3 regions of the Pantoea sp. X-Soil-OKNW-556 genome follow, and region 2 is predicted to be linked to each of the others. Evidence: predicted binding sites of a transcription regulator. Region 2 holds the regulator's gene; each other region holds the start of a gene.
What was found. The regulator Fur, encoded in region 2, represses iron uptake genes when iron is present. The targets are predictions, from matches to a motif close to ATAATAATGAGAACNACTATCAA.
Positions count from the first base shown of each region.

Region 1: the regulator Fur is predicted to act here: its motif matches at 1,462-1,484, upstream of AC6I8T_RS02600 (isochorismate synthase).
Region 3: the regulator Fur is predicted to act here: its motif matches at 4,344-4,366, upstream of AC6I8T_RS17285 (TonB-dependent receptor domain-containing protein).

Region 1 is NZ_AP035990.1:579,409-587,187, reverse strand. It holds gene entS (enterobactin transporter EntS) at 1-375, shown strand, start outside; gene fepB (Fe2+-enterobactin ABC transporter substrate-binding protein) at 370-1,335, opposite strand; gene AC6I8T_RS02600 (isochorismate synthase) at 1,512-2,690, shown strand; gene AC6I8T_RS02595 ((2,3-dihydroxybenzoyl)adenylate synthase) at 2,701-4,317, shown strand; gene AC6I8T_RS02590 (isochorismatase family protein) at 4,335-5,189, shown strand; gene dhbA (2,3-dihydro-2,3-dihydroxybenzoate dehydrogenase) at 5,186-5,944, shown strand; gene AC6I8T_RS02580 (hotdog fold thioesterase) at 5,948-6,364, shown strand; gene cgtA (Obg family GTPase CgtA) at 6,513-7,688, opposite strand.
Region 2 is NZ_AP035990.1:1,262,617-1,270,395, reverse strand. It holds gene pgm (phosphoglucomutase (alpha-D-glucose-1,6-bisphosphate-dependent)) at 1-1,249, opposite strand, end outside; gene seqA (replication initiation negative regulator SeqA) at 1,275-1,817, opposite strand; gene ybfF (esterase) at 2,065-2,829, shown strand; gene ybfE (LexA regulated protein) at 2,998-3,273, shown strand; gene fldA (flavodoxin FldA) at 3,402-3,932, shown strand; gene fur (ferric iron uptake transcriptional regulator) at 4,289-4,735, shown strand; gene AC6I8T_RS05730 (hypothetical protein) at 4,793-5,188, opposite strand; gene glnS (glutamine--tRNA ligase) at 5,424-7,091, opposite strand; gene nagE (N-acetylglucosamine-specific PTS transporter subunit IIBC) at 7,243-7,779, opposite strand, start outside.
Region 3 is NZ_AP035990.1:3,718,074-3,725,852, reverse strand. It holds gene AC6I8T_RS17310 (UbiD family decarboxylase) at 136-1,617, shown strand; gene AC6I8T_RS17305 (UbiX family flavin prenyltransferase) at 1,629-2,207, shown strand; gene AC6I8T_RS17300 (DUF554 domain-containing protein) at 2,218-2,940, shown strand; gene AC6I8T_RS17295 (LysR family transcriptional regulator) at 3,010-3,885, shown strand; gene AC6I8T_RS17290 (Rdx family protein) at 3,966-4,253, opposite strand; gene AC6I8T_RS17285 (TonB-dependent receptor domain-containing protein) at 4,499-6,895, shown strand; gene AC6I8T_RS17280 (hemin-degrading factor) at 6,947-7,779, shown strand, end outside.

The DNA of each region.
Region 1 (7,779 bases), 680 kb from region 2:
AGTAGCGCTATCGCCTCATTTCTGGCGCTCGGGCTGTTTGGCCTGATGCCAGACTTCCCCCTCGCGTTGCTCTGCCTGGTGGCGTTTGGTTACTTCAGTTCCATTACCAGCCTGGTGCAGTACACCCTGATTCAGGCATTAACCCCTGATGCGCTGCTGGGACGTATTAACAGCTTATGGACGGCACAAAACGTCACCGGGGATGCGCTGGGCGCGGCGCTGATTGGCGGGATCGGTGCCTGGCTGTTACCTCAGCAGGCGGCCGCGGTGTTTGGCTTTGCTGCCACCCTGCTGGGCGTGCTGATGTGGCTGGTGATGGGATCGTTACGTCGCTATCAACCGCCAGCCGTAACGCTGGCGGAAGAAGCATCATGACTTCACAAACAGTTTTTCCAGGCGAGCCAGCAGGTTGCTGGCGCTGAAGTAATCAAGGCGGAAGCTGTCAACGCCCATTGCATAAACCTGTTGCTGCGTCACGGCGGCGTTTTGTGCGAGGAACGGATTAGCCAGCACCGACTGACGGGTTTTGTCATCGCCAGCAAATAACAGGAAGCTGTGTCCCGTCAGGCCGCTGGCAACGTTTTCACCCGCGAGCTGAATGATGTCCTTGCGCTGTCCCATGCTGTGGCTTTGTTGAATATTGGCCGGGGGCATCGCCAGGGTGAAGCCCAGTTGCTGCAACAATTTGCCCTGCGCCGATTCAGCGGTCCACAAATTCACCGCGCGTCCATCGCCATTCCACACCAGGGCGGAAACCGGCTGCGGCGGTAATGTGATGGCTTTTTTCAGCGCGGCCTGACGATCGGCAAAGGCTTTAATATGCTGCGCCGCTTCGGTTTCATGACCGGTGGCCTCACCGAGCAGCGTCATCAGGTCCTGCCAGCTTTTATCGTCGTAGTTAATCACCAGCGTCGGTGCAATGGCAGAAAGCTGACTCACCAGCTTGATGGCGGAGTCGTTGCCCGTGGCGCTGACGATAATCAGATCCGGTGCTTCGGCTGCCACCGCTTCAGCGTTGGCTTCACCAATATACAGGCGTTTGACGCCGCGTTGTTTCGCCACCTCGCCCCACTGACGGAAGAAGCCCTGATCGTCGGAGAGGCGACTGTTGGGGGCGGTAGCACCCGATGCAATCACCGGCGCATCAATCGCCAGCAGTGAACCGGTCAAGGTGACGCTGGTTGAGACAATACGCTGGGGGGCTTTGGTCAATGTCACCACGCCCTGTTCGGTCTGAATTTTGCGTGGCCAGCCCTGTTCGGCACGCGCAAGTCCACTAAAAGCCTGTAAAATGAACAACAGGACAACCATGCCCCATAAACCGCATTTATTCATAAGTTTTCATCCATCATTTAGCTTATTTCCGCCCCCGGCGTAAATGCCGGAAAACGCTTAAAGATAAGGGAACACCCGCGAACTGATTGACTCTTTGGACCATTCGACGTAGGTTACAGGGCCATAATAAAAATGATAATCATTCTTAATAATCTTATCATTTATAGGTGAAAATTATGGTGGAATCCTCCACGTTTGAAAATGCCTGGCTGAAGGATTTTTCCGCACTTTGTCGCGGATTCCTGTTCACATCTCCCTGGCGCAGCCTGGTGACTCAGGGTTGCTACACCACCCTGACCGAACTGGTTCAGGATGCTGCTGCGTTAGACGGTGATTTTCAGCAACAGCTGCGCCAGCATTTTGCGGCGGCGAAAAAACAGGGTATCGAGAAACCGATTCTGGTCGGTGCGATCCCGTTTGATGTCAGCCAACCTGCCGCTTTGTTTATTCCTGAATCCCATCAGACCTTTAAGCGTGCCGATTTACTGGCCGCGTTACCGACCGAACTGAGTGCGCTGCCCGCCGTGCGCCGCCGTGCGGCAGTGCCGGATCACGACGCCTTTACCCAAATGGTGGCAGATGCGGTGGCGGCCACACAACGTGGCGATCTCGATAAAGTGGTCCTGTCGCGCCTGATGGATATCGTGACTGAACAACCGGTGGATAGCGCTGCGCTGATGCAGCGGGTCATGGCGCAAAACCCTAACAGCTACCATTTCCATCTGCCGCTGCCGCAGGGTGGTGTGTTGCTGGGAGCCAGTCCGGAACTGATGTTGCGCAAGCAGGGGCGTGACTTCAGCTCTTGTCCTCTCGCCGGTTCCGCACGTCGCGATAGCGACAGCCAAACCGACCGCGCAGCCGGCGAAACGTTGATGAACTCCAGTAAAGATCGGCACGAACATCAGCTGGTCACCGATGCGATGCGCTCCACGCTGCAACCGCGCAGCCGTCTGCTGTCGGTGCCGACAGTGCCCTCGCTCATCACCACCTCAACGTTATGGCATCTCGCCACGCAGATTGATGGTGAAGTGCAGGATCCGCGCGAGAATGCCCTGTCCCTCGCCTGCCTGCTGCATCCGACTCCGGCTCTCAGCGGTTTCCCGCATCAGCAAGCGCAACAGCTGATCCAACAGTTGGAACCGTTCGATCGTCAGCTGTTTGGCGGCATCGTCGGCTGGTGCGATGACGCAGGCAATGGCGAATGGGTCGTCACCATCCGCTGCGGCACGGTACATGACAGCCGCGTGCGCCTGTTCGCGGGTGCCGGAATTGTGGCCGACTCTCAACCCGAATCAGAATGGCGTGAAACCGGCGTGAAGCTGGACACCATGTTGCGCGCCTTTGGACTGCAATAAAGGAAAGACCATGAGTATTCCCTACAACCGCTGGCCTGACGAACTCGCCGCCCGTTACCGCGAAAAAGGCTACTGGCTCGACGTACCAATGACCGACATCCTGGCGCGTCAGCAACAGAATGACGCCATCGCGGTGATCGACGGCGAACGCCAAATCAGTTATCGCGAAATGAATCAGCTGACCGACAACCTGGCGGCTGCCCTGCAACGTCGCGGCCTGAAAACCGGCGATACCGCATTGGTGCAGCTCGGCAACGTGGCGGATTTCTATCTGACCCTGTTTGCCTTATTTAAAATCGGCGTGGCACCCGTCAATGCGTTGTTCAGCCATCAGCGCACAGAAATGACCGCCTACGCGGCGCAGATTGAACCGGTGCTGCTGATTGCCGATCGTACCCATCCGCTGTTCGCTGATGATAGCTTTATCGATGTGCTGTGCCGCAGCCATCCCTCGTTGCAGCAGGTGATTCTGCGCAATGACACCCAGCCGGAAAACACCCTGGAAACGCTGCTGGCGGAAAGCGCCGGTGATTTCACCCCAACGCCGAGTGCGGGTGATGAAGTGGCCTTCTTCCAGCTCTCCGGCGGCAGTACCGGTACGCCGAAGCTGATCCCGCGTACCCACAACGATTACTACTACAGCATTCGTGGCAGCGTGGATATTTGCGCCGTGACCGACCGCACCCGCTATCTGGTGGCACTGCCTGCGGCACATAACTTTCCGATGAGTTCACCCGGCGCACTCGGCGTGTTTTATGCCGGTGGTCAGGTGGTACTGGCCGCCGATCCCAGCGCAACACTGTGCTTTCCGTTGATCGAAAAACATCAGATCACCGATACCGGCCTGGTGCCGCCTGCGGTGAGCCTGTGGTTGCAGGCGATTCAGGAATGGGGCAGCAACAAACAGCTGGCCTCACTGGAACGGATGCAGGTGGGCGGTGCTAAGTTGGGTGAGACATTGGCTTCCCGCATCCAACAAGAAATTGGCTGCCGGTTACAACAGGTTTTCGGTATGGCGGAAGGGCTGGTGAACTACACACGCTTCGACGACGACGAGAAAACCATCCTCACCACCCAGGGACGTCCAATTTCTGATGATGATGAAGTCTGGGTCGCCGATGCCGATGGCAATGCATTGCCGGTGGGTGAAGTGGGCCGTCTGATGACACGCGGTCCTTATACCTTCCGTGGTTACTATCGCAGCCCGGAGCATAACGCCGCCAGCTTTGATGCCGACGGGTTTTACTGTTCCGGCGATCTGATTGAGATTAACCCGCAGGGTTACATCACCGTACAGGGACGCGAAAAAGATCAGATCAACCGTGGCGGAGAGAAGATCGCCGCAGAGGAGATCGAAAACCTGCTGCAACGTCACCCGGATGTGATTCACGCTGCGCTGGTATCGATGAATGATGAGCTGATGGGTGAAAAGAGCTGCGCCTTTATTGTCGCCAGCCAGCCGATTAAGCCGGTGGTGCTGCGTCGCCATCTGCGCGAACTGGGCGTAGCCGAGTTCAAATTACCCGATCGTATTACCTGCGTAGACGCCCTGCCGCTGACCCCGGTTGGTAAGGTAGATAAAAAACGTCTGCGCCAACAACTTGCCGACCAACAAGCGCAAGCCTGACCTGTTCCGGAGATTGTATGGCTATTCCAAAGTTGACCTCTTATCCGCTGCCGACCGCCACCGAGTTGCCTGCCAACAAGGTGAAATGGGCGCTGGAGCCGCAACGCGCGGCGCTGCTGATTCACGATATGCAGGCCTATTTCCTTAATTTTTGGGGCGAAAACAGCCCGCTGGTGAATCAGGTTGTCGAAAACATCGCGCGGCTGCGGGCTTACTGCAAAGCGCAAGGCATCCCGGTGTTCTACACCGCGCAGCCTAACCAGCAGAGCGATGAAGATCGTGCGCTACTGAATGATATGTGGGGACCCGGCCTCAACAAGCATCCCGATCAACAGAAGATCGTTGATGCTCTGGCACCGGATCAGCACGATCATGTACTGACCAAATGGCGTTACAGCGCCTTTCATCGTTCTCCGCTGGAGTCGATCCTGCAAGAGATGGGCCGCGATCAGCTGATCATTACCGGCGTTTACGCCCATATCGGTTGCCTGACCACCGCCACTGACGCCTTTATGCGCAACATCCAACCATTTATGGTGGCCGATGCGCTGGCTGATTTTACCCGTGAAGAACATCTGATGGCGCTGACCTACACCGCTGGCCGTAGCGGCAAAGTGGTGATGACCGCTGATCTGATGCCGCTGCCGCTGAGCAAAGACGATCTGCGCGCGCTGATCCTGCCGCTGTTGGAAGATGACGATGTGCCGGAAGATGATGAGAATCTGATCGACTACGGTCTTGATTCCGTACGCGTGATGGCGCTGGCAGCGCGCTGGCGTCAGGTGCACAGCGATATCGATTTCGTTAGCCTGGCGAAGAATCCCAGCATTGACGGCTGGTGGGCACTGCTGTCGCGGGAGTCGACGAAATGAGCCTGCCGTTTGATTTCCGTGGAAAAATTGTCTGGGTAACCGGGGCCGGTAAAGGCATCGGCTACCATACGGCGCTGGCTTTTCATCAGGCGGGCGCGCAGGTGGTGGGCTTCGATCTGCGTTTTGATCAGGCAGACTATCCGTTTGCCTGTCAGGTGATGAACGTTGCTGATGCTGCTGAAGTGAAAACCGTCTGCCAGCGTCTGCTGGCGGATCAACCGCGTCTCGATGTGCTGGTAAACGGTGCTGGCATTCTGCGTATTGGCAGCACCGAAGAGCTGGCGTTTGAGGACTGGCAGGCTTGCCTCGCCGTCAACGCCGGTGGTGCGTTCAATATGTTCCAGCAGACGCTGCCGGTGTTCCGCCAGCAACGGGCCGGCGCTATCGTCACCATCGCTTCGAATGCCGCCCATGCACCACGCCTTGGCATGTCTGCCTATGGCGCATCCAAAGCGGCGCTACGTAGCCTGTGCCTTACCGTAGGTCTGGAGATGGCTCCGCTCGGCGTGCGTTGCAATATCGTCTCACCAGGATCGACCGATACCGATATGCAGCGCAGCCTGTGGCATACCCCGGAGGCGGAGCAGGAGATGATCAACGGTTTCCAGGATCAATATAAACTCGGGATCCCACTGCGTAAGATCGCCAAACCGCAGGAGATCGCTGCCAACATTCTGTTCCTTGCTTCCGATCTCGCCAGCCATGTGGTACTCCAGGATATCGTGGTGGACGGTGGCGCGACGCTGGGAGCCTGATGCATGGCAATCTGGAAACGATCGATAGAACTGGATGAACTGAACCGGATGGGTGAGAACTCACTGGTGGCACATCTGGGCATTGTGTTTACCGTGATCGGCGACGATTACCTGGAGGCCATCATGCCGGTAGATGCACGCACGCAGCAGCCATTTGGTTTGTTGCACGGTGGCGCATCGGTGGTGTTGGCGGAATCGATGGGATCGATTGCCGGCTATCTCAGCGTGGAAGAGGGAAAAAGCGTGGTGGGGATTGAGGTGAGTGCCAGTCATCACCGCGCGGTCAGCAGCGGCGAAGTGCGCGGTATCTGCCGCCCACTGCATCTCGGTGCACGTAATCAAAGCTGGCAGATCGAGATCCGCAATGGACGCGATCAGTTGTGCTGTAGTAGCCGTTTGACGGTGGCAGTGCTCGGGTAATTTGACCTGGTATGCCATCCTTTCTGCCGTAGCGGCGCGATTTATCGCGCGGGTGTTTCCGGCATTGTGTAGGGTATTGCGCGATAAATCGCGCCGCTACGCATCGGCAACAAAAAAGCGGCCATCTGGCCGCTTTTTGCTGGAGCAATTAACGCTGGTAAATGATTTCGACGCCCTCGTCGTCATCTTCATCCCAGTCGTCATCCCAGTCTTCGTCTTCTTCCACTTCCTGCGCGTTTTCCATCGCTTCACGGTGGTAATCATCCCACATGAAGGCAACTTTCTCCGGCTCTTTCGCTTCTTCTTCGACTTCTTTCGGGTTCGCGATGATGAAGCTCATCACGTCCCAACACAGGTCGTTGACGCCATCACGGCTGGCAGCGGAAATCAGATAGTATTTATTTTCCCAGCCCAGTGCTTCTGCAATCGCTTTAGCACGGCTTTCCGCTTCTTCACGGCTCAGCAGGTCAGTTTTGTTGAACACCAGCCAGCGCGGCTTCTGATACAGTTTATCGCTGTACTTTTCCAGCTCGCCGAGGATGATGCGCGCGTTTTCTACCGGATCAGACTCGTCAATCGGCGCGATGTCGATCAGGTGCAACAACACGCGGCAGCGTTCAAGGTGTTTCAGGAAACGAATACCCAGGCCCGCACCTTCCGCAGCACCTTCAATCAGGCCCGGAATGTCGGCGACCACAAAGCTTTTTTCGCTGTCCATACGCACCACGCCCAGGCTTGGCACCAGGGTGGTAAACGGATAATCAGCAACTTTTGGCTTAGCGGCAGAAACAGCACGAATAAAGGTCGATTTACCTGCATTCGGCAAACCAAGCATACCGACGTCAGCCAGCAGCATCAGCTCCAGTTGCAGGTCACGTTTTTCACCCGGCGTACCCATCGTTTTCTGGCGCGGAGTACGGTTCACAGAGGATTTAAAACGGGTATTGCCCAGACCATGCCAGCCGCCTTTGGCGACCATCAACTTCTGCTCGTGGCGTGTCATATCGCCCAGCGTTTCACCGGTGCCCTGGTCAATGACACGCGTCCCCACAGGGACTTTGACGATGATGTCTTTACCACGTTTGCCGGTACAGTCACGGCTCTGGCCATTCTGGCCACGCTCAGCACGGAAAGATTTTTCGAAACGATAATCGATCAGGGTATTCAGGTTTTCATCCGCCAGCAGGTAAACGTCGCCGCCATCGCCGCCGTCACCACCGTCCGGACCACCTTTCGGAATGTATTTTTCGCGGCGGAAGCTGACGCAACCATTACCGCCATCACCCGCGACCACCAGGATCGTCGCTTCATCAACAAACTTCATTTTCTTTCTCCGTCACACTAACGTTCTCAGCGGGTTCCCAACTGCGAACGGGTCCGCCAGGGTCTTCTGCGCTGACCGGCGGCGGATAATA
Region 2 (7,779 bases):
GCAGGCACAGAATGATACCGTCTTTATCGGTGGACCAGGCCGTGCCGTCGAAACGCAGGAACGACGCCCCGGCACTCTCTTCGCCACCAAAGCCGAAGCTGCCGTCGAACAAGCCATCAACGAACCATTTGAAGCCCACTGGCACTTCCACCAGCTTGCGGCCAATGTCGTTCACCACGCGGTCAATCATCGCGCTGGACACCAGGGTTTTACCCACGGCGACATCTTTGCCCCACTGTGGACGATGCTGGAACAGGTAGTTGATCGCCACCGCCAGATAGTGGTTCGGGTTCATCAGGCCAGCCGGCGTCACAATGCCGTGGCGGTCGTAATCGGGATCGTTACCGAAAGCCAGGTCGAATTTGTCACGGTACGCCAACAGGCCAGCCATCGCGCACTCTGACGAGCAGTCCATACGCACCACGCCATCTTTATCCAGATGCATGAAGCGGAAGGTCTGATCGATAGCATCGTTAACAATGGTGATATCCAGCTTGTAATGCTCTGCGATACGCTGCCAGTAGGCCATACCAGAGCCACCAAGCGGATCAACACCAATTTTCAGGCCCGCTTTCTGAATCGCCGGGAAGTCGATCACCTGTGCCAGACCCTCAACATAGGGTTGGATCAGATCCTGCTCAACGATATGACCGCTGGCCCACGCCTGATCCAGTGGCAGGCGTTTTACATCCTTCAGACCCGCTTTCATCAGCTGGTTAGCACGATCTTCCACCACTTTGGTGACGTTCGTATCGGCCGGGCCACCATTCGGCGGGTTGTATTTGATACCACCGTCTTCCGGCGGGTTGTGCGACGGGGTGATAACGATGCCATCAGCCAGTGCGCCACCGCGTTTGTTGTGCTCAAGGATCGCGTTGGAGATAGCAGGCGTCGGCGTGTAGCCGTTGTCCTGCTGCACAATCACATCGACGCCATTAGCCGCCAGCACTTCCAGCACCGACAAAATCGCCGGTTCCGACAGCGCATGGGTGTCTTTACCGACATAGCACGGACCGGTGATGCCGTTCTTCTTACGATCTTCCGCGATGGCCTGCGCAATCGCCAGAATATGCATTTCGTTGAAGCTGTGACGACCTGCGCTACCACGGTGACCGGAAGTACCAAATTTCACCGCATGTTCAGGGTTATCCACATCCGGCTTCAGGACGTAGTACTGAGAGGTTAATTGTGCAACGTTAATCAAATCGCTCTGCTGGGCGGGCTGCCCGGCACGGGGGTGATTGGCCATTGGCGCTTCTCCCTGACGCTTCGGTTTAAATGGTGCCGCAAACTTTCTCTGTCAGTTCCTGCGGGAACTGCATGGCTAACATGATGTGTTCCACCATGCTGCATTTGCGACCGGTATTGGTATTGGTGATCACCCAGTACGGTGTGCCGGGCACATGCTTCGGCTTAGTATGGGTGCCATTTTGCAGCAGCGTATGCTCATCACCGGCAAAATAGACGCGGGTGCGTCCTTGCAGTGACGCCGTGGCATCCGCAAAGGCTGCGGGATCAAGACGATAGAGCGTTGACAACACCAGCATAAAGCGATTAACCGCCTTTTTCTGCTCTGCATACTCATCGGAAAGTAACAGTTCACGTACCGCACGAACGCGATCCTGCGGACGGGCTTGCGTTGCGACCGGCTGGGCTTCTTTGGCCGCAACGGCGACAACAGCAGAGGTTGCAGGGGCACTCTGACCGGCAGTGAACTTCAGCATGCGGCGCAAAATTTCGGAGGCGCTTTCACCAATGTGCTGGGTGTGGCTGGCAATATAACGGTAGAGTTCTTCGTCAACTTCAATCGTTTTCATCTTTTTCCGTACGATTCTGGCAAATGACAGAACCACGCATTTCTGCAAAGGCCTTAGCAAAATCCTGCCGTGCAAAATGTGAGCGGGCTCTAACATGAGGATTATAAAGTTAAATCCCAGGCGGCCGATAGCGCTGGCATCGTTTCAGGGCAAAAGTCGGAATATGCCCTAATGCCCACCAGGTTGGCTCCTGAGCAGGTGGATTCATGATAACCTAAGCGAAGCTCACAACCGTAAGAACTTTGCCATGATTTTGAATGCCCGTCTGGAAACTGAACAATCTGCCCCTGATGCTCCTCCAATTCTGTTAATTCATGGCCTGTTTGGCAGCCTGGATAACCTTGGCGTGCTGGCGCGTGGCCTGCGCGATGCCCGTCCCACCTTGCAGGTGGATGTACGCAATCACGGTCTGTCCGCGCGCAGCGACGAGATGAACTATGCGGCGATGGCGCAAGATATCGTTGACACTCTTGACGCCCACGGCCTCGATCGTGTTGGCGTAATCGGCCATTCGATGGGTGGCAAAATTGCCATGACGTTAAGTGCCATTGCGCCGGAACGCATTGAAAAGCTGGTGATGATTGATATCGCGCCGGTGGATTATCAGACACGCCGCCATGATGAGATTTTTGCTGCTATCCGTGCCGTAAGCGCCGCGGGTGTGACACGTCGCGGTGAAGCCGCCGAGGTGATGCACACCCTGTTGGAAGAAGAAGGGGTCATTCAGTTCATTCTGAAATCGTTCCAGGATGGCGAATGGCGCTTTAATGTGCCGGTGCTGTGGGATAATTACGCCACCATTTCCGGCTGGAATGAGGTTCCTGCATGGCCACATCCGGCGCTGTTTATTCGCGGGAGCGAATCGCCTTATCTGGACAATCAACATCGTGATGCGTTGCTGCGCCAGTTTCCACAGGCGCATGCGCATGTCATCAGTGGTGCCGGTCACTGGGTCCATGCTGAAAAACCTGAGGCGGTTTTGCGCGCAGTTCGCCGCTTTTTTGTACTGTAAAAGCAAAAGCTTGCCGCAAAACGTTTAAGGTTGGCGTCGCAAGGAGTGCTGGAGTATGATGTCGCGCTAAAAATTTGCCGCGGATGATTTTTTCACCGTGGCTGGGCCGATAATGTATAAATTGCGCAGCGCCTTTCCGCCGTTCGCGCCCACTCAGTTTTACAAAAAATGGCAAAAGAACAAACTGACCGCACCACGCTCGATCTCTTCGCTGATGAGCGACGTCCCGGTCGCCCCAAAACCAGTCCGCTAACGCGTGACGAACAGTTGCGCATTAACAAGCGCAACCAGCTAAAACGCGACAAAGTGCGTGGTTTACGTCGCGTGGAGCTAAAAATGAGCAGTGAAGCGGTTGACGCGCTTAATACTCTGGCAGAGCAGCAGAACATCAGCCGTAGCGAATTGATTGAACAAATGCTGCTGGCGCAACTCAAACTGTCGTAACACACGCAGACCGCACGCAGGAACACAAAGTCTCGGCTTTACAAGTTCCGCCACTTTGCCCGGTCTGCTATCATTCGCTTAACTGTGCATTCAACCCATATATCAGGATTTAAGAGGTTACTTAACTCATGGCAATCGTAGGCATTTTCTTCGGCAGCGATACCGGCAATACTGAAAACATTGCAAAAATGATCCAGAAACAACTGGGTAAAGATGTGGCCGAAGTGCATGACATTGCCAAGAGCACCAAAGAAGATCTCGAAGCATTCGATATCCTGCTGCTGGGCATTCCGACCTGGTACTACGGCGAAGCGCAATGTGACTGGGATGATTTCTTCCCGACTCTGGAAGAAATTGATTTCAATGGCAAATTAGTCGCGCTGTTTGGCTGCGGTGACCAGGAAGATTACGCTGAATACTTCTGTGATGCTATGGGCACCATCCGCGATATCATCGAGCCAAACGGCGCGGTGATTGTGGGACACTGGCCGACCGAAGGCTACCATTTCGAAGCCTCGAAAGGTCTGGCAGATGACAAACACTTCCTCGGTCTGGCGATCGATGAAGATCGTCAGCCTGAACTGACCAACGAACGTGTTGATAAATGGGTGAAACAGATTTTCGATGAGCTGCAACTGAAAGAGATCATTGAAGCCTGATCCCCTGCCCTCCTCAATGTGGGCGCTGGCTCACATTGAGTTAAAGGAATTTCCTATAAAAATAATAGCTACTGTTTTTTAACTTTTTCCCGCAAATCTGTAGAATACCCGTAACGGTCATCCGCTTATTCCTCTGGCATCAGAATGAGGCTGAGTGAAATGGAAACAAAGACCTGCACGATCCCCGCCGGCGTTAGTGACATTTCTCCTTACAGCCACTGGTGATTTTCAGGACATTGCCTTGGTTTTCATTTCACTGCTTGAGTTCTATAATGAGACGCAAATGAGAATGCGCGTGATCGACATTCAAGGCCCTGCGCCGCAAGTGACTAGCTAAGTAACAGGACAATATCCGCATGACTGACAACAACTCCGCATTGAAGAAGGCTGGCCTGAAAGTCACGCTCCCCAGACTGAAAATTCTGGAAGTGCTTCAGGAACCCGAATGCCATCACGTCAGCGCGGAAGATTTGTACAAACGCCTGATCGACATGGGCGAAGAGATTGGTCTGGCAACGGTTTATCGCGTTCTTAACCAGTTTGATGACGCGGGAATCGTGACCCGCCATAACTTCGAGGGTGGTAAATCCGTCTTTGAACTGACGCAACAGCATCACCATGACCACCTGATCTGCCTGGATTGTGGCAAAGTGATCGAATTCAGCGATGAATCCATTGAAACCCGTCAGCGCGAAATCGCCACACGTCACGGTATCAAGTTGACTAACCACAGTCTGTACTTGTACGGCCACTGTGCGTTGGGAGACTGCCGCGAAGACGAGACGCTCCACGACAAGCAATAAAATGTGCTATGCAGTATAAAAAAACCGGTGCCTGGCACCGGTTTTTTTATGGCTGCTTCACTGCACCAGCGTTTCCTGTAAATAACGCCAGCGCGGAATTGAGGTACTGCAATCCAGCACCGCCAGTGAGATGCGGCTCTGGTTAGTGCCGTTCATCATTTGCAATTCGCGATACTGAATCGTCACTTCCTTGCTTTGTTGCGAGATGATGGCATGTTCGCTGGTGGCGATACGCATCCCTTCACGTTGACCACGCAGTTGACGGAACAGCACTTCCGTCGCATTGAAATCCAGTTGCTTGCCCTGCGGTGTCACCATTTTGAAATCCGGGTGAAAGTGCGAAAGGAACAATTCAATGCTGTCGTCGGTGCTATCCGACTGATTAAAAATACGTTCGATAAGTTGATGTAATACCACTACGCTGTGTTTGGCTTCCTGAGCGAGACTTGTCATTTTTTTTCCTTTATAACCCGCGGAGCAACGTCTGAGAGCGCATAGCCTACCTGAAAAAAAGTTTTTAACACTCGTAAATTGATTAATTATGTTAAAGTCAGATTAGTTGCAAATCCCGGTAACAAGCACGTTTCGCAAGCCACAGAATAAAAGATGGCTAAACTCAAATTACAGCCAATAAAAAAGGGCGATTTCTCGCCCTTTTATCAGGATATGGGGAAAACGACAAAAAGGATTAATCGCCGATTTTCGCCCAGGTATCACGCAAACCGACAGTACGGTTGAATACCAGCTTAGAAGGCTGCGAATAAACGCTATCTGCGCAAAAATAACCTTCACGTTCAAATTGATACGGCGCAAGCGCTACTGCATCACGCAGACCCGGCTCAACAAAACCTTGTTTGATTTCCAGCGAGTTCGGGTTGATGGTGGTGAGGAAATCCTCTGCCGCACCTGGGTTCGGTACACTGAACAGACGGTCGTACAGACGGAATTCCGCAGGCAGCGCATGGATCGCCGAAACCCAGTGGATCACACCTTTCACTTTACGGCCATCAGCCGGATCTTTGCTCAGGGTATCGACGTCACAGGTACAATAGATGCAGGTGATATTGCCTTCATCATCTTTCGCTACGCGCTCGGCACGGATCACATAAGCATTACGCAGACGGACCTCTTTACCCAGCACCAGACGTTTGTACTGCTTGTTGGCTTCCTCACGGAAATCAGCGCGATCGATCCACACCTCACGACTGAACGGAACCTCACGCGTGCCCATTTCCGGTTTGTTCGGATGGTTCGGCATGGTGATGATCTCTTCATGACCCGCAGGCAGGTTCTCAATCACCACTTTCAGCGGATCCAGCACCGCCATAGCACGCGGCGCATTCTCGTTGAGATCGTCACGGATACATGACTCCAGCGAGGCCATCTCAACGATGTTGTCCTGTTTCGTCACACCAATTCGCAGGCAGAATTCACGAATCGAGGCTGCGCTGTAACCACGACGGCGCAAACCGGACACGGTCAGCATACGCGGGTCATCCCAGCCTTCTACCACCTTTTCACTCACCAGCTGAGTCAGTTTACGCTTCGACATCACCGCGTATTCCAGATTCAGACGTGAGAATTCATACTGACGCGGGTGAACCGGAATGCTGATGTTGTCCAGCACCCAATCGTACAGGCGACGGTTATCCTGGAACTCCAGCGTACACAGTGAATGGGTAATGCCTTCCAGTGCGTCGGAGATGCAGTGGGTAAAATCGTACATCGGGTAGATGCACCATTTGTTACCAGTCTGGTGATGCTCAGCAAATTTAATGCGATACAGCACCGGATCGCGCATCACGATAAAGTTTGATGCCATATCGATTTTGGCACGCAGGCAAGCCTTGCCCTCTTCGAAGCCACCGGCGCGCATTTTTTCAAACAGCGCCAGGTTCTCTTCCGGTGTGCGATCGCGGAACGGGCTGTTTTTACCCGGGGCAGTCAGGGTGCCACGGTATTCGCGAATCTCTTCCGGCGAAAGCTCATCCACATAGGCCAGGCCTTTGTTGATCAGTTCGACCGCATAGTTGTACAGCTGGTCGAAATAGTTCGAGGAGTAACAAACGTCTCCGCTCCATTCAAAGCCCAGCCATTGCACGTCGCGCTTGATGGACTCGACGAACTCCATATCTTCTTTCACCGGGTTGGTGTCGTCGAAGCGCAGATTGCACTGTCCCTGGTAATCTTGTGCGATACCAAAATTCAGACAGATCGATTTCGCATGGCCAATATGCAGGTAACCATTGGGCTCAGGCGGGAAACGGGTATGCACGCTGTTGTGCTTACCGCTCGCCAAATCTTCGTCGATAATCTGACGAATAAAGTTCGTTGGGCGGGCTTCAGCCTCACTCATCTCAAAATCCTCAAATACAATACGGGTGATTTGTCCTGGAAAGTAACGGAGTATGATCCACAAAGCGCAGAAGGGAAACAACCGTTTGTTGGTCGTTTTAAAACAAAAAAGGCAGGAATCGCTTCCTGCCTTTGGGGTTTATCACAAGGGTTTAGCCTTTAACCTCGTACAAACGGGTTTCACCGGCGACCACTGACCCACTAGCCAGCAGATTGAGGCCAGCGAAATCATCGCTGTTGCTGACCACCACCGGGCTGATCATCGAACGGGCATTGGCATTGAGGAAATCCAGATCCATTTCCAGCACTGGCTGGCCCGCCACCACCGTTGCGCCCTCTTCCACCAGACGCGAGAAGCCTTTGCCTTCCAGCGCGACGGTATCCAGACCCATATGCACCACGATCTCAACACCGTTCTCGCTCTCCAGACAGAAAGCATGGTTGGTATTGAAGATTTTCACGATGGTACCGGCAATCGGTGCCACCACGGTTTTACCGGTAGGCTTAATTGCCAGACCATCACCCACCGCCTTGCTGGCGAAGGCTTCATCCGGCACCGCGTCCAGGGCAACCACTTCACCGCTCACCGGAGCCACCAGCGTGGCGATCACGCCTTTGTCGCTGTTCAGCACGGCCTGCGGCTGTGGTGCCGCGGGTTGTGCAGCAGCAGGCGCGGTAGCGGCAGCGGC
Region 3 (7,779 bases), 2.5 Mb from region 2:
AAACAAACGTGTAGCATAAATATCATCCAAACCAAAAAGGTTTGGGTGGTAAATATAAACGGTAGTTTTTCCCGCAATTATTCAGCGCTACTTTCCCCTCATCGCATTCACTCTGAAGCGTTAAGGGAAAAGAATATGTCTGAAACAAAAAAACAGCCGGTGCATGATCTGCGTTCGGCTATCGCATTGCTGCAAAGTCTGAAAGGCGAATTCGTCAGTACCGATACCGAAGTCGACCCCCATGCGGAACTCTCCGGCGTATACCGCTATGTTGGTGCTGGCGGCACCTGTGAACGTCCGACGCGCAAAGGCCCGGCGATGATGTTCAACAAGGTGAAAGGTTTTCCTGATGTGCGCGTGGTGACCGGCCTGATGTCCACCCGTGAACGTGTTGGTCATCTGCTGGATTGCGCGCCGGAAAAACTTGGTTTTCTGCTGAAAGATTCGGTGCATCACGCGGTGGCACCGGTAGTGATCAGCGAGAAACCCTTGTGTCAGGAAGTGGTGCATTACGCGGAAGACCCTGAGTTTGATCTGCGTACCCTGCTGCCTGCGCCAACCAATACCGAAGAGGATGCCGGTCCTTACTTCACTATGGGGATGTGCTACGCCTCCGACCCGGAAACTCACGAATCGGATATCACCATTCACCGTCTGTGCATCCAGAGCCGCGACGAACTGTCGATGTGGCTGACTCCAGGCCGCCATATTGATGCCTTCCGTGAGAAAGCCGAAAAAGCCGGCAAACCGCTGCCGATCTCCATCAGCATCGGTGTTGACCCGGCAATCGAAATCGCCGCCTGCTTTGAGCCGCCAACAACTCCACTGGGCTTTAACGAGCTGAGCATTGCCGGTGCATTACGTGGCAAACCGGTGGAACTGGCTCCCTGTGTCAGCATCAACGAGAAAGCCATTGCACACGCTGAAATCGTGATTGAAGGCGAACTGCTGCCAAATGTGCGGGTGCGTGAAGACCAGAACACTAACACCGGCAAAGCGATGCCGGAATTCCCGGGTTATACCGGCGAAGCGAAAGCCGAGCTGCCGGTTATCAAGGTGAAAGCGGTGACGCACCGTAAACATCCGATTCTGCAAACCACCCTTGGTCCAAGCGGCGAACACGTCAGCATGGCCGGTATCCCGACCGAAGCCAGTATTCTCGATATGCTGGAACGCGCGATGCCAGGCCGTGTGCTGAACGTCAATGCGCACACCTCCGGTGGCGGCAAACTGCTGGCGGTGATCCAGTTTAAAAAATCTGCGCCAGTGGATGAAGGTCGTCAGCGTCAGGCTGCCCTGATTGCTTTTGCCGCGTTCTCAGAACTGAAACACGTCATTCTGGTGGATGACGACGTGGACGTGTTCGACACCGACGACATTCTGTGGGCCATGCAGACCCGCTTCCAGGGCGATGTCGATATCGCCACCATCGCCGGGGTGCGTTGCCATCCGCTCGACCCATCGCAGCAGCCAGGCTACAGCGCCAGCATTACCCAGCAAGGGATGACCACCAAAACCATCTTTGACTGCACCGTGCCGTGGCATATGAAAGCCCACTTTGAACGTTCGAAGTTCAAAGAGGTAGATGTAAAACGTTTCCTTCCCGATTTTGAGTAAGTGAGGTTGTAGTGAGCAGAAGGCGCATTATCGTCGGCATTAGTGGCGCATCCGGTTTTCAGTACGGCATGAAGGCGCTGCAACTGCTGCGCGATCAGGATATTGAGGTGCATCTGGTGGTGACCAAAGGTGCAGAGGTGACGCGTTCCATGGAAACCACCTGGCAGCGGCAGGAGATTACCGATTTGGCGGATGAGGTGCACAGCATCAGCAATCTCGGCGCCTCGATCTCCAGCGGCTCGTTTAAGACCCTCGGCATGCTGATTGCGCCCTGCTCAATGAATTCGCTGGCGTCCATCGCACATGGGCTGACCGGCAATCTGCTGACCCGTGCAGCAGATGTGATCCTGAAAGAGCGGCGTCGGCTGGTGCTGATGGTACGTGAGACGCCGCTCAATCTGGTGCACATCCGCAATATGGCAGCAGTGACGGAAATGGGCGGGATCGTTTACCCGCCGGTTCCGGCCTTTTACCAGAAGCCACAATCCGTGGATGAAATGGTGCATCACAGTGTATCGCGTGCCCTCGACCTGTTTGATCTCGACGTCGGCAACCTGAAGCGCTGGGGTGAAAAACATAATGAAGCCTAAGGAGTAAATTATGGTAGTGGGACCCTTTGTCAACGGCAGCGCCGTGCTGATTGGTGGGATGGCAGGCGCTTTTCTCGGCACCAAAGTGCCGGAACGCTTACGCGTAGCACTGCCGATGACCTTCGGCCTGTCGTCGATGGGCCTCGGGATCGTATTGATTGGTAAGATTCACAGCTTACCGGCGGTGATTCTGGCGCTGATTATCGGTGCCGCTCTCGGTGAACTGGTGTTTCTGGAGGAGAAAATTGGCCGCCTCGGTAATCTGGCAAAAGGGCTGGTTGGGCGTTTCCAGGGTGAACAAACCGAAACCGGTCTGACGGGCGCGGCCTTTACCGAGAAGTACGTGGCGATTATGGTGTTGTTCTGCGCCAGCGGTACCGGCATTATCGGAGCGATGACCGAAGGGATGACACACGATCCCAATATCCTGTTTGTTAAATCCATTATGGATATCTTCACCGCCGCGATTTTTGCTACCTTGCTGGGTTATGCGGTAGCGGTGATTGCCGTACCACAGCTCATCATTCAGCTGGTGCTGGCGTCAGCCGCAGTACTGATTATGCCGCACACCACCGCAACCATGATGAGTGACTTTACCGCGGCGGGTGGATTTATCATGTTGGCGGCGGGTTTCCGTATCGCCGGAATTAAATCATTCCCGGTGGCGAATATGTTACCCGCGTTGGTGCTGGTGATGCCGATCAGCCATCTGTGGACGATGTTTATTCATTAAGCAGTACGACAGCCGCGGTTGGATCGGGGTTAGCCATGTCGTATCAGGCGCGAGGAGGCGCGGAGCATCATGGATCTCAAACGATTGCATTACTTTTGCACAATAGCGGAACAGGGCTCCATCAGTAAAGCCGCAAAGCTATTGAACATCGCACAACCGCCGCTGGGTAAACGTCTCCAGGAACTGGAAGAGGAAATTGGTTCGCCGCTGTTTACCCGCACCCCACGCCGTATGGTGCTGACCGAGGCCGGAACTTTTCTTTATCGTCAGGCATGCGACATCCTGAGCCGGGTCAATCAACTGAAGCGTCAGACCATCACCATTGCCACGCGTAAGCAGCGTCGGGTGAATATCGGTATCTCCTACCTGTATCTGCGCTATTTCAATACCATCCTGATGGATTACTACCGCAACCGCCCCGACTGGGATATTAACGTTATCGTGTCTGACTCCAGCCATCTGGAAGCGATGCTGCTGGATAACACCGTTGATATTGCGCTGATGCAAACCCCTGGCGATCGTCAGGCGTGGTTTGTGCGTGAGCTGGAACCGATTGATACCATTGCGGTGATCTCTTCACATTACGCGCCAATGCTGGCGGGAAAAGCGTTGCAGTTTGCCGATCTCAGCGGCATTCCGCTGATTCTGCTACACCGCATTGGTGGGGAAGGAACCTATGAAGTGCTGCGCAGTAAGCTGTTCAGTAGCCTTGAACAGGTGAACATCAGTATCAAGGTATCCGAACCCCGTCTGGTGCTGGAAATGATGGAGCAGGGGTTTGATGGTGCAGCCTTTTTACCGCGATCGGAGTTTATCCCCAGTGCGCAGGGCAGATATATGGTGTGTCCACTGGCGGAACCCTTCGCGATTTACCATCCGGCGATTGTTGCGTTGAGCACCGCGCAGGATCGCCTGCTGTGGCCGCTGGAACATGAAGTGGCGTAGCGGCGCGATTTATCGCGCGTTTTTGGCTGCGGTGCGGTTGTAAAAGAGCGCGATAAATCGCGCCGCTACGATTCAGCTCGCTAGTTTTTTTTCTTATCCACATGGCCCAGCTCCCGATCCGGGAAGCAATAATCCCGCACCCGCTGCTTTAACGCCGCCGCATCGGGGAAGCCGCCTTCCTGCTTGCGTTCCCAAATCACGTTGCCATCGATGGTGATTTCAAACACGCCACCGGTGCCGGGTTGTAACGTCACCGAAGCTAAATCATCAGCAAAAGTATGCAGCAACTCCTGCGCCATCCACGCTGAACGCAGCAACCAGTTGCATTGCGTACAGTAATGAATATTCACCGCGGGTTTCTGTGCCATGTCATCGCTCATCTTAATTAATTGATTAGTAATAAGTTAACTATGGTTAACAAATTGTGCTGTCTAAGATACATCTTAGTGTAAATGCTATTGATAATGATTACCACTTACATTACATTCCTGACGAAATCATTTATAACATAAAAAAAGTCTGTAACTTTTTACGGTTTTATATACAAAACCTGTGGTTTTCTGGCAGCAAGCAAGTGAGCGAATACTAACAATTAACCAGGTATTTCGCGTCTATGTCCTCATTATTTTCGGGGTTAACTCACCAGCGTCTTTTCAAAACGGCGATCTTAGCGTCAGCGATTCACGCGGCTTGTGGCTATGCAGCGACCAGCGATAATCAAGATCTGACCATTTCAGGCAAGAAAACCACCACCAATGAACCGGTGATGACCGTTACTGCACCGAAACAACCGTTGGTTGCTGGCAGCCGTAACACCATCTCAGCTGAAGAAATGCAAAAGCAGGGTGGTAATGATTTCGGTTCAATTATGCGTTATCAGCCGCTGGTTAGCGCGCCGGGCGCCGCAGGCGGTAGTAACACCGGCAAAAGCGGCTACACTGGCGACCGTGGTGGTTATACCGGTTATAACATCCGTGGCCTGGAAGATAACCGTGTCTCTATCGACGTAGACGGTATCGAACAGCCTTTTGCAACGGGGCGTAGCTCCGTTGGCCGCACCGGTTCAGGCACCTTCGGGATTGGCCGCGACTATATCGATCCTTACATGTATGGCTCAGTCGGTATTGTTTCCGGTGCGACCGATGTTTCCTACAAGAATAACGCCCTCGGTGGCTCGGTGTCCTTCCGTCCCAAATCACCGGATGATTACCTGTCGCCAACTAAGCAGACCTACTTCGGTTATCAGAGCGACTACGATTCTTCCAACCGTAGCTGGCACAATGGCATCACCGCCGCAGCAGGTGATGAAACCCTGCGTGGTATCGTGGTGATTAGCCGTCGTGACGGTCAGGAAACCCGTAACAATAGCGGCACTATCGATGCCTACCCGGCCAACTGGCACTCGGATGCCATCGCTGCCACCGGAATCTGGCAGCCGAACAGCGAGCATCAGTTCAGCGCCACGCTGGACTACTACCACAAAACCAATCACACCAACTTCGATTACTGGGGCACAGGCACCACGACCATTTATGGCCGTGCCGATCAGAGCAGCCAGACTCGTCGCTGGAGTGGCATGTTGAAAGATCTCTGGACGCCGGACAATAACCTGCTGGTAGATTCGCTTGAAAGCAGCATCTATTACCAGGAAACGCAGGCACACGATGATACTGCCGTGCCAGTCGCCGGTTCCGTTGCAGCGCACAATATCTATTCAGACTACAACACCAAAACCTATGGTTTTGAAACCAAAGGTGAAAAGAGCTGGCTGTTTAACAACTTCAGCTATGGTCTGAACGCCAGCATCGCGAAAACTGAGCGTCCATACTGGATGGACCCGGCGCAGACGTCTTACAACAATATCACTCCGCCAGAAGCCAACAGCCGTAGCTGGACTTTCGGGGCTTTTGTTGAAGACACCATGAGCTGGGATTTGAACGGCCATACCTTCTCCGTGATTCCTGGCGTGCGTTACGCTTATCAGAATACCAAGCCGCAGAACCTCTCCAGCATTTCGGGCGGGGATGCCGATGTATCAACGGGTGCAGTGTCAACGCTGTATGGCAAGAGCTTTAGTGATGGCCAGCTGCTGCCGTCAATCGCCTTCCAGTACAACCTGACGCCGAAAATGATGGCTTACCTGCAATACAAGCGCGGCGCACAGTTCCCGAACCCAAGCCAGTTGTATGGTTCATGGAACCTGACATCCAATTATGGTGGTTCAAATCAGTATGCACTGTTGGGTAACACCGACCTGAAAACCGAAACCAGCAATAACTTTGAGTTCGGTCTGAAAGGCGAAGCGGTTGAAGGGATCACCTTCTCCGCGGCGACCTTCTACAACAGCTACAAAAACTTTATCGACTACACCCGTTACAGCCGTAGTTCGAATCCGGAAGTCTTTACTGACATCCCGAGCAACATTGGCATTGCTTACCGTGCGGAAAACCGTGACAAAGCCTATATCTACGGTGCGGAATTCGGTAGCAAGTTCAACATCGGCACATGGGTGCCAGAAGTCGATGGCCTGAGCGCACGTCTGGCATTTGGTTATGCGCAGGGCGCGTCTAAGTCCAGCTACCTGGGTGATAAATACGTGCCGTTGGAGAGTGTGCCGCCGATGCGTCTGATTACGGGTGTGGCCTATGACGATCCCGATCAGCGCTACGGTGCAGCCGTTACCGCTACCTTTAATCATGGTAAGCGTGCAACGTATACCCAGCGTCAGACCTATACCAATGCTGGCAGCGCGATTGGCACCACCAGCAATACCTACTACCAGAATATCCCCGGTTATGCGTTGGTTGACCTGACGGCTTACTACCGCGTCACCAAAAACGTCAAGATCAGTGGCGGTATCTACAACCTGACGGATCGCAAATACTGGGACTACCTCAGCAGCCGCGATCTGGAATCCACTACCAGCAAAACCGATCAGAACTACTATGATTCACAGCTTGCTGTGATGCCCGGACGCACCTTCCAGTTGGGTGTGAACGTCGATTTCTAATAAATCACTTCGCCCTGCGGCAACGCAGGGCATTTTCATGGAGCATGCGCAATGAACGAACGTTACGAACACTATCTGGCCCTGAAAGGCGAACATCCCAAAAAATACGCCCGCGATCTGGCGGCGCTGATGGGCATTGGCGAAGCGCAACTCTGTGAGGCGCGCGTCGGCCACGATGCAAAAGCGCTGAAAACCGATTTCCCGGCACTGCTGGCCGCCCTCGAAGCGGTGGGTGAAACCAAAAGCATCACCCGCAATGAATATGCGGTGCACGAGCAGGTTGGCAAATATGAAAACCTGCACCTCGGCGAACATGCCGGACTGATCCTCAACCCGCGCGCACTGGACCAGCGTCTGTTTCCTCAGCAGTGGCATAGCGCCTTCTTCCTGCAAGAGATGACTGCGCGCGGTGAACGTCAAAGTATTCAGATTTTTGACAGGCACGGTGACGCGGTGCTGAAAATCTACACCACCGACAACACCGACATCGCTGCCTGGGATGCGCTGATAGCGCAGTTCACCACCGCAGACCAGGCCGCACTGGAGCTGACACCAGCGAGTCATCCGCAGCACAGCACGACCGTGGATGCCAGCACCATCGAAGCCGAATGGCGTGCCATGACCGATGTGCACCAATTCTTCGGCCTGCTGAAACGCCATAACATTTCACGTCAGCAGGCATTCCGCGCGGTTGCAGACGATCTGGCATGGCAGGTCAGCAATGATTCGCTGGCCCAGTTGTTGAACCAGGCGCAGCAGGACGGCAACGAAATCATGATCTTTGTCGGCAACCGTGGCTGCACCCAGATCTTCACCGGCGCGGTAGAAAAACTGATGCCGATGGATAACTGGATCAACATCTTCAACCCGGCGTTCACGCTCCA